3 regions of the Mesorhizobium sp. M1078 genome follow, and region 1 is predicted to be linked to each of the others. Evidence: predicted binding sites of a transcription regulator. Region 1 holds the regulator's gene; each other region holds the start of a gene.
The links. Region 1 encodes LexA, which represses DNA repair genes until DNA is damaged. Its sites were predicted from a motif close to TGTTCNNNNTGTGTTCNG; they were not measured.
Positions count from the first base shown of each region.

Region 1 (3,278 bases):
CGCGTCGACGCCCTCCAGCCGCAGCCGCGTTCCCGGCCGGGTCGAGGCGACGCCTTCGGCCATGTAGAGGTCGGTCGGGAAACTGTCGCCCTCGGCAACGATGACCGACCGATTCGGCCGCATGCCGAGCGCGGCGTGCAGCAACTTGTAGATGTTGATCGAGGTTGTGTCGCAGACCACCGTCTGCCCGTCAGCCGCGCCGATCAGTCGTCCGAGCTGATCTCCCAGTTCCACCGGCATGTTGAACCAGCCAGCGGTGTTCCAGGCGCGAATGAGGTCGTGCGCCCATTCCTGCGTGGCGGCCTGCTGCAATTCGCTGAAGACGGCTGGTGACGCGGCACCCAGCGAATTGCCGTCGAGATAAATTACGCCTTGCGGCAAGACAAAGCGTTCGCGCATGGAGCGCAGCGGATCGGCGGCATCCATTGCTTCGATTGTAGCGAGATCGGGTGTCGTGCTCATGATCCGGCGCCCCTCCATGGACAAACGCGCGCGGCGGAGCCTGCCGCCCAAACATGCCGGCGATCTTGAGTGGTCGCCCTTGAACTGTCAAACATTATATATAATTCACCCATTGAAAGGCTTTGATATATAATGATCCGCCGAGCGTTTATGACTGATGGATCACGATGCTGGATGACGAGCAGACCTCGAAGACGGAAGTGGCCTATCGCCTGCTCAGGCGCGATATTCTTGCGACCCGGCTGGCGCCTGCCGCGCCGTTGAAGCTGAGCACGTTGCGCAACACCTACGGCATCGGCTGGACGCCGTTGCGCGAAGCGCTGTCGCGGCTGGAGGCGGAACGGCTTGTGACCGCCATCAGCAACCGCGGGTTTGCGGTCGCTCCCGTCTCTCGGGCGGAGCTCGAGGATCTGGCGCGTGCGCGGCTGGTGGTCGAACTGCCCCTGCTGGTGGAATCGATCGAGAAAGGCGACCGTGAGTGGGAAGACGCGGTCGTTGCCGCCCACTATCGTCTCTCACGGTGCGGGTCTGTTCTCGACGATCCATCGGATGATGCGGTCGACGCGTGGTACGAAAAACACGATGCCTTCCATGCGGCGCTGCTCAGTGCCGCGACATCCAGCTGGCTGCTGCGCTTCAATGCAACGATTTCCGACCAATTGCATCGCCATCACCGCTTTCTGGGTCTGGCCCCCACGCTGCGCGCCGCCGCCGGCCGCACGGATGGGCACCGGAAGGCCGTGGCGGCCCTGCGCGACGCCGTGGCGATCGAACACCATACCGCCCTGATGGAAGCGGCCCTCGATCGCGACGTCGAACGTGCGAAAACTCTGATGACCGCTCACATCGGCTCCACGCTGCAGGTCTATGCCCAGAGCGAACCCGGCGCGGATGCTGCGCAGCCCCGTCCGAAAGGGAAGCGGCGATCGTAACCGACGACGCAGGGCACTTTGTCTTCGTTTCACCCCGTTGCTGGCAACTGGGCGCAGGCGGCGCTCGCAGCGCCGAACGTTACGCTGAACAAAACGTCAACACATTCATTAAACTTTAAAAGGTTGCGGAACACAACTGGAACAGATAGTGTTTGTTCTGGGTTTGTTTTTTCCGATTCTGGTTTCAGAACCCTTGGGGGCCGCGATGCTGACGCGCAAACAACATGAGCTTCTGATGTTCATCCATGAACGCCTGAAGGAGAGCGGAATCCCGCCGTCCTTCGACGAGATGAAGGAAGCGCTCGACCTCGCCTCCAAGTCCGGCATCCACCGACTGATCACAGCGCTTGAGGAGCGCGGTTTCATTCGCCGGCTGCCGAACCGGGCGCGCGCGCTGGAAGTGCTGCGGCTACCCGACTCGATCGCACCAGGCCTCAATGCGGCGAGGAAGTTTTCGCCGAGCGTCATTCAGGGCAGTCTTGGTCAAACCGGCCAAGGGCAAGGCGGCCAGGGACAAGGCGCGTTGGGCCAAGGCGGTCTCGGCCGCCAGATCAGGCCGGGCTCGCCGTCGCGTTCGATGTCGGCCGGCAATGACGATGCCGTTTCCGCGATTTCAATCCCGGTTATGGGACGCATCGCCGCCGGCGTGCCGATCGACGCCATCCAGCATCAGACCCATTCGATCTCGGTGCCGCCCGACATGATCATGGGCGGCGAACACTACGCGCTCGAGGTTAAGGGCGATTCGATGATCGAGGCCGGCATTTTCGATGGCGACACGGTCATCATCCGCAATGCCGACACAGCCAGCCCCGGCGAGATCGTGGTGGCGTTGGTCGACGATGAGGAAGCGACCCTGAAACGCTTCCGCCGCAAGGGCGCCTCGATCGCCCTGGAAGCCGCCAACCCGGCCTACGAGACCCGCATTTTTGGACCGGACAGGGTGAAGGTGCAGGGCAAGCTTGTCGGATTGATCCGGCGCTACTGAGCCGGCTTGGGTTTGTACTTTTCACGCTGGTTGTAAGGCGGCAGGCCGCGCGCTTCGCGGGAGAAGCGGCGTTGCTCGTGCCAGGGGCGATACGGCTTGTCGACGGCGAAGCGGATGGTTGGCGCTGCCGCTGCCGATTGCGGATCGAAGAAGACGGCGGCGCTGCCGTCGCGGGCCAGCTGTTTCTTAGTCACGACCAGCACCAGCGGGTCGCGGCACGGATTGTAGGCGGTGGCGTCATCGATGACGATCAGGCTCGCGAAGGCACAGGCCGGCCGCGCCGTCTTGCGGTCTTTCGCAAGCGCTACAATGGCTCCGGAAGGGTGCCGGGCGATACAGAGATCGCCGGTGCAATAGAAGGGCGAGCCGGGCGGCAGATCGAGCGGATCGAGATCGAACCGCGTATCTGTTGCCTCGAAAATCTCAGGTGGGATAATGGTTTCGGCCCGCAGCGCCCGTTTCCAATTGTCCGTGGTGAATTCGTTGGAGCGTTCGCGGTTGAGGGCGAGTTCGCCGCCACCGATCGGCATGGCCACCAGATGCGCATCCTCGGATATGAGCACGTCGGGCGTAAGCACCTGCGGCACCGTCAACAGGCCGGCCAGCGCGAAAGGCACGGCCGCCAACCTGAGCCAGGTGGTGGCCATGGTGGCGATGACGAGGGCGACCGCCACCAACAGCACCGAGCGGATGGAGATCAGCCCGACGGCGTCGACCGGCGAGCGCTCGGAAATCCAGGCCGATATAGCGATCATCGCCATCAGACCCTTGCCCATCACATAGAGGAGCGGCCCGTCGGCGCCGAACGGCATCGCCAGTGCGCTGAGCACGGCAAAGGGCATGACGATCAACGAAACAATCGGCATCACGGCCAGATTGGCGATCAGGCTGAGCGG
Region 1 is NZ_JAMYMP010000018.1:18,151-21,428, reverse strand. Features, by position in the region: gene kynU (kynureninase) at 1-462, opposite strand, end outside; gene NKH38_RS21825 (GntR family transcriptional regulator) at 630-1,394, shown strand; gene lexA (transcriptional repressor LexA) at 1,600-2,382, shown strand; gene NKH38_RS21815 (ComEC/Rec2 family competence protein) at 2,376-3,278, opposite strand, start outside.

Region 2 (3,278 bases), on a different contig from region 1:
GCGCGAATGGTGCTGGCCAGCTGGTCGGTGTCCAGCGTCACCTCGATATCTACGGTGCCGACCAGCTGCTTGTTCTCGTCGAACAGCGCGATGCCGGTGGTGCCGAGATTGTTGCCCAGCACATAGAAGGATTTGTCGGTCAGCGGATTGACGTTGGCGATCTCCGGATCGCCGATCACGATCTGGTAGAAGGCGGCATTGGTCATGACCGTCTTCGGCTTGCCCTTGGCCACCTTGATCGACGCATTCGTTGTCGACGAGACATGGACGATATCGTTGTCGGCCTTGGCTGGCGCGCTGAGGCCGAGCATTACGGCCGCGGCAAGGCAAGCCCCCACCGCAAGCGCCCGCATTGGGCGCAGCCCTTTCGTCGTCTGAAATGCATGAAGTCCCGACATCTGTCCCGTCCCTCGCCCGGTCCCCACCGGCAGTTATTGCTGGTCCCGCGCAGGAACCTGGTATTCTTCGACCTGCGTGCCGCGCGTCACGATGATCGTCTTGAATTTCGGCTTCTCAGGCTCCTTGGTCGCGGCAGTGAACAGCGCGCCGGCAGCGGCCTGGACGCCGGAGGCGACCGATCCGCCGAAGGACGAAATGGTGGTGACGCCGTCCTTGGCGGCCCCTCCGTCTGCGGCCGAGCGGAGCGACAGCGACAAGGTGCCGACGGTGCGGGCAAGCGCCACTTTCTGCGCGCCTTCGGTCGTCACCTCGATGGTGACGGAATTGGCGATCTGCGGTGTGGTCTGGCGCTCGTCGGCGCCCTGCCCCACCGTCAGCACCTTGGCGTCGGAGACGACAATCTCGGAGGTAACGGTCGATCCGGCAGCGCCCTGCGCGTTCTTGGCCACTTCCTGGATTTCGCCCGCATCGCGTGTCAGCACCACGTCGACCCGGTCGCCCGGCATGACGAAGCCGCCGACACCGGCGATCTCGTCGGTGCGGATTGTCACCGCCCGCATGCCGGGCGTCATCATGTTTGATAGCGTCGCGCGGCCGTTCGGCCCCGACAATTTGCTGATCAGCACCGGCTCGTTGACCTCGATCGGCGACAATACCACGCGGCTGCCTTCGGCGAGCAATGCATTGACTGTGGTGAATGCGCCCTGCGGCACCGAATCCTCGGACCATGGGATTTCGCTGAGCTGCGCCCGGTCAAGCTCCATGCCGTAACGCAGCGGCGCGTTGGCCACCACTATGGTCTTGAAGACGACCTTGGGGACGGCGGGCGCCGGGATCGACGCCGTTTTCTCTTCGGCATCGGCCTTGGCCTGGCTTTTCACCCAGAAATCCGCGGCAAAGATTGAAATCGCGCCGAAGACGGCAGCGATGCCAATCATCGTTATGGCCTTGCCCCTCACAACCAACCCCTGACATTCGTGGTCTTTTGTTTTGTTGAGGCGACGCTAGGCCGCTTTGTTAAAGATTCAGGAATCGCGCCCGCTCCGCACGGACCTATTTCCGCCGGCTTGGTTATCGAAAGGTTTTAGGATAAGAAGGGTTTAATCCCCGAACGTAACAGGAACTTCCGTCGCTTGGCGCCGAAAAGCGTGGCAGTATCGACGGGTGATTCGCGGCACCGGATTCTATGGCAGGCATGGACGACAACAACGATCTTTTCGGCAATCTGGAAAAGCAGCCCCAATCGGCTCGGACACCGGCGCGGCCGGCCGACCCGCTGCTGCAGGCCACGAAACGTTCCGTTGCGACCAAGGACGGCAGCGAGGGCTATAGTGCCGCCGACATCGAGGTGCTGGAGGGGCTGGAGCCGGTGCGGCGCCGTCCCGGCATGTATATTGGCGGCACCGACGACAAGGCGATGCACCATCTGTTTGCCGAGGTCATCGATAATTCGATGGACGAGGCGGTCGCCGGCCATGCCACCTTCATCGATGTCGAGCTGTCGGCCGACGGGTTTCTGACCGTCACCGACAATGGCCGCGGCATTCCGGTCGATCCGCATCCGAAATTCAAGAAACCGGCGCTCGAAGTCATCATGACGACGCTGCATTCGGGCGGCAAGTTCGATAGCAAGGTCTATGAGACCTCCGGCGGTCTGCACGGTGTCGGCGTCTCGGTCGTCAATGCGCTGTCGGACCATCTCGAAGTCGAGGTCGCGCGCGGTCGCCAGCTTTACCGCCAAAGGTTCTCGCGCGGCGTTCCGGTGAGCGGGCTGGAGCAGCTCGGCGAAGTGCACAACCGGCGCGGCACCAAAATCCGCTTCCATCCCGACGAGCAGATTTTCGGCAAGGGCGCCGCCTTCGAGCCGGCGCGGCTCTATCGCATGACCCGCTCGAAAGCCTATCTGTTCGGCGGCGTCGAGATCCGCTGGAGCTGCGACCCATCGCTGATCAAGGAAAAGGACCAGACGCCGGCCAAGGCGGAGTTCCATTTCCCCGGCGGCTTGAAGGACTATCTCAAGGCATCGCTCGGCGATGATTTCCAGGTGACCCGCGAAATCTTCGCCGGCAAGAGCGAGAAGCAGGGCGGCCACGGTTCGCTGGAATGGGCGGTGACCTGGTTCGGCGGTGACGGCTTCGTCAACTCCTACTGCAACACAATCCCGACCGGCGAAGGCGGCACGCATGAGGCCGGCTTTCGCAATGTGCTGACGCGCGGGCTTCGGGCCTATGCCGACCTGGTCGGCAACAAGCGCGCCTCGATCGTCACCTCCGAAGACGTGATGATCTCGGCGGCAGGCATGCTATCGGTGTTTATTCGCGAGCCGGAATTCGTCGGCCAGACCAAGGACAGGCTGGCAACGATCGAAGCCATTCGCATTGTCGAGACCGCCATCCGCGATCCCTTCGACCACTGGCTGGCCGACAATCCGCAGGAAGCCTCCAAGCTGCTGGAATGGGTGATTGCGCGCGCCGACGAGCGGGTGCGCCGGCGCCAGGAAAAGGAAGTGTCGCGCAAGAGCGCGGTGCGCAAGCTGCGCCTTCCCGGCAAGCTCGCCGACTGCACGCAGAATGCCGCCGCGGGCGCCGAACTGTTCATCGTCGAAGGCGACTCGGCCGGCGGCTCGGCCAAGCAGGCGCGCGACCGTGCGAGCCAGGCGGTGCTGCCGCTGCGCGGAAAAATCCTCAACGTCGCCAGCGCCGGCAACGACAAGCTCGCCGCCAACCAGCAGATTTCGGACCTGATTCAGGCGCTCGGCTGCGGCACGCGCTCGAAATACCGCGACGAGGATTTGCGCTATGACCGCGTGATCATCATGACCGACGCCGACGTCGACGGCGCTCACATAGCCTCGCTGCTGATCACCTTCTTCTACCAGG
Region 2 is NZ_JAMYMP010000002.1:402,505-405,782, forward strand. Features, by position in the region: gene NKH38_RS06065 (type II and III secretion system protein family protein) at 1-353, opposite strand, end outside; gene cpaB (Flp pilus assembly protein CpaB) at 432-1,337, opposite strand; gene parE (DNA topoisomerase IV subunit B) at 1,595-3,278, shown strand, end outside.
Region 2: parE (DNA topoisomerase IV subunit B) is a predicted target of LexA. The motif match lies at 1,507-1,524, and genes of this name have one in related genera.

Region 3 (3,278 bases), on a different contig from region 1:
GCACGCCGCACGGCTACAATGACATTGCATTGATCCGCGGCGAGTTGGAAGCCGCAGGTTTCTCCCGTGTGGTGATCGACACGAGGGCCGAACAAAGCCGTGCCTCCTCGCCGCGCCTTCCGGCGGTTGCCTATTGCCAGGGAACTCCGCTTCGCAACGAAATCGAGGCTAGAGGAAAACTGGAAGCCGCAACCGATCACGCCGCGTCCGTGATTGCAGCCAGACACGGCAGCGGCGAGGTTGCGGCCAAGATCCAGGCGCACGTGATCGTGGCTACGGTCTAATGCATGGCGCCCAGAAGTGTGCCGCGGTTCTGGGACAACGACATGCATCAAAACAAAGACTTTTAAAGCGCGTCGTATGAATCCGTTCAGCGCGACGCGCTTTAATCGTCGCCTTCGACGACACGCAGCCTGAGCTGCCCCGTCTTGGAATCCGCCACCCGCACCCCGGCTTCGGCCTTGGCGGGTCCGCCACCGCGCACTTCGGCTTCGCTTTCGCCAAACTCCAGCGCTTCGATCTTTTGGCCGCGCTTGGTCACCTTCGACGTCGACACCAGTATCTCGTCGATATCCTTGGCCGACTGGCCAAAATGCGTCTGCAACCGGCGCACGCGTTCGTCGACGCGCGCGACGTCTTCCATCAGCCGGATCACCTCGCCCTGGATCAGATGCGCCTGTTCGCGCATGCGGGCGTCCTTGAGGATGGCCTGGATGACCTGGATCGACAGCATCAAAAGCGACGGCGAGACGATGATGACACGCGCCCGGTGCGCCTTCTGGACCACGGCGTCGAAATTCTCGTGGATTTCGGCGAACACCGATTCCGACGGCACGAACATGAAGGCGGTGTCCTGCGTCTCGCCCTGGATCAGGTATTTTTCCGAGATATCGCGGACGTGAATTTCGATGTCGCGGCGGAAAGCCTGGGCCGCGATCTTCTGTTGTTCGGCGCCATCGGCGGCGCGGATGGCGTTCCAGGCTTCCAGCGGAAACTTGGCGTCGATGGCAAGCTGCGGCGCACCGTTCGGCATCCTGACCAGGCAGTCGGGACGGCTGCCGTTTGACAGCGTTGCCTGGAACTCGTAGGCGCCCATCGGAAGGCCGTCGGCGACGATCGCCTCCATGCGCGACTGGCCGAAGGCGCCGCGCGTCTGCTTGTTGGACAGGATCGCCTGCAATTGCACGACCTGGCCGGCCAGCGACTGAATGTTGCCTTGCGCGGTGTCGATGACCGCCAGCCGTTCCTGCAGTTTGGCGAGGCTCTCATGCGTCGATTTGGTCTGTTCGGTCATGGTTTGACCGAGCCTGCCGGTCATGGCGTCGAGGCGCTGGCCGATCGACTGGTTGAGTTCGGCCTGCCTTGCGCCGAACACGTCGGCGATGGCGCCCATGCGGCCCTGCATCTCGGCCTGGCTTTGCAAAATGCCGGCCATCCGCGCCTCGGCGTCGCGGGCGTGGTCGGCAGCTTCCGCCGCGGCGATGGTGCGCGCCTTGGCCGATCGCCACAGCGCCACGACAAGCGCCAGGAACAGGCCGAGAAACACCAGCGCGCCGAGGGCCAGTGCATGGCCGAGCGTGATCGTCGTGGCGCCAAGCCGGGCAACGGGTTCGGAAAGGATGGTGCTCAGGTCGTTCATCCCGCCAGCATAGCCGATTCGCAGACCTGGCACAGATCAAAACGTGAACGAGACCGATTCGCACCGGTTGACGCTTCTCCTGCGACGTTTTAGGTGAGGCGCCATGTCGATCAAGCCGCTCATCATCCTTCCCGATCCTATCCTGCGCCAGGTTTCCAAACCGGTCGAACGCGTCGACGCGCCTTTGCGCAAACTGGCCGACGACATGCTGGCGACGATGTATGATGCGCCGGGCATCGGCTTGGCCGCAATCCAGATCGGCGAGCCGCTGCGCATGCTGGTCATCGACCTCGCCAAGGAAGACGAGCCGCCGGCGCCGCATGTCTTCATCAATCCCGAAATCCTCGAAAGCGCCGACGCTCGCTCGGTCTACGAGGAAGGCTGCCTGTCGATCCCGGACTATTACGCCGAGGTCGAGCGTCCCGCCTCGGTGCGCGTGAAATATCTCGACCGCGACGGCAAGCTGCAGGAGATCGAGGCCGAAGGCCTGATGGCGACCTGCCTGCAGCACGAGATCGACCATCTCAACGGTGTGCTGTTCATCGACCACATCTCGAAGCTGAAGCGCGACATGGTGGTCAAGAAGTTCAAGAAGCTCGCCAAGGACAAGGCGCCGGGCAAGCTGGTGGGATAGGGAAGATGCCGCTTCGCGTCATCTTCATGGGCACGCCGGAGTTTTCGGTGCCGGTGCTGCGCGCGATTGCCGAGGCCGGGCACGAGATAGCAGCCGTCTACACCCAGCCGCCGCGCGCCGCGGGCCGCCGCGGGCTGGAGCTGACACCGTCGCCGGTGCAGCGCGAGGCTGAGCGGCTGGGCATCGAAGTGCGCACGCCGCTGTCGCTGAAGGGCGAGGCCGAGCAAGCTGCTTTCCATGCGTTGCGTGCCGATGTCGCGGTCGTCGTCGCGTATGGTTTGCTGTTGCCGAAGGGTATTCTGGAGGCTCCGCGCCTCGGCTGCCTCAATGGCCACGCGTCGCTTTTGCCGCGTTGGCGTGGTGCAGCTCCCATCCAGCGAGCCATTATGGCCGGCGACGTCGAAACCGGCATGATGGTGATGCGCATGGAAGAGGGCCTGGACACCGGTCCGGTGGCACTGGTTGAAAAATGCGCCATAGAGCCCGACATGACGGCCGGCGATCTGCACGACCGCTTGATGAATATTGCTGCCACGCTGATGGTGGAAGCGCTGTCCCGATTGGAGACAAATACCCTGGCATCGACTTTGCAGGCGGCTGACGGGGTGACCTACGCCAGGAAAATCGATAAGCCGGAGACACGTGTGGACTGGACGCGCCCGGCTGCGGAGGTCCACAATCACATTCGCGGCCTGTCGCCATTCCCGGGCGCCTGGTGCGAGGCCGACATCGGCGGCCGCACGGAACGGCTGAAACTGCTTCGCTCGACGCTTTCTGAAGGTACGCTTTCTGAAAGCATGGGCGAGTCGGGAGGAATTCTCGATGACCGGCTGACGGTCGCCTGCGGGTCGGGCGCGGTCAGGCTGGTCGAAGTTCAACGGGCGGGCGGAAAGCCTGCTGCCGCGCAGGAGTTTCTGCGCGGGGCCAAGATCGAAAAAGGAATGAAGTTCTCATGAGCATGATGTCGATACGCGGCGCGACGCCGCGGGACCGCGAGGCCATACG
Region 3 is NZ_JAMYMP010000005.1:157,321-160,598, forward strand. Features, by position in the region: gene NKH38_RS09860 (class I SAM-dependent methyltransferase) at 1-284, shown strand, start outside; gene NKH38_RS09865 (DNA recombination protein RmuC) at 386-1,639, opposite strand; gene def (peptide deformylase) at 1,743-2,273, shown strand; gene fmt (methionyl-tRNA formyltransferase) at 2,279-3,229, shown strand; gene NKH38_RS09880 (GNAT family N-acetyltransferase) at 3,226-3,278, shown strand, end outside.
Region 3: NKH38_RS09865 (DNA recombination protein RmuC) is a predicted target of LexA. The motif match lies at 1,672-1,689, and genes of this name have one in related genera.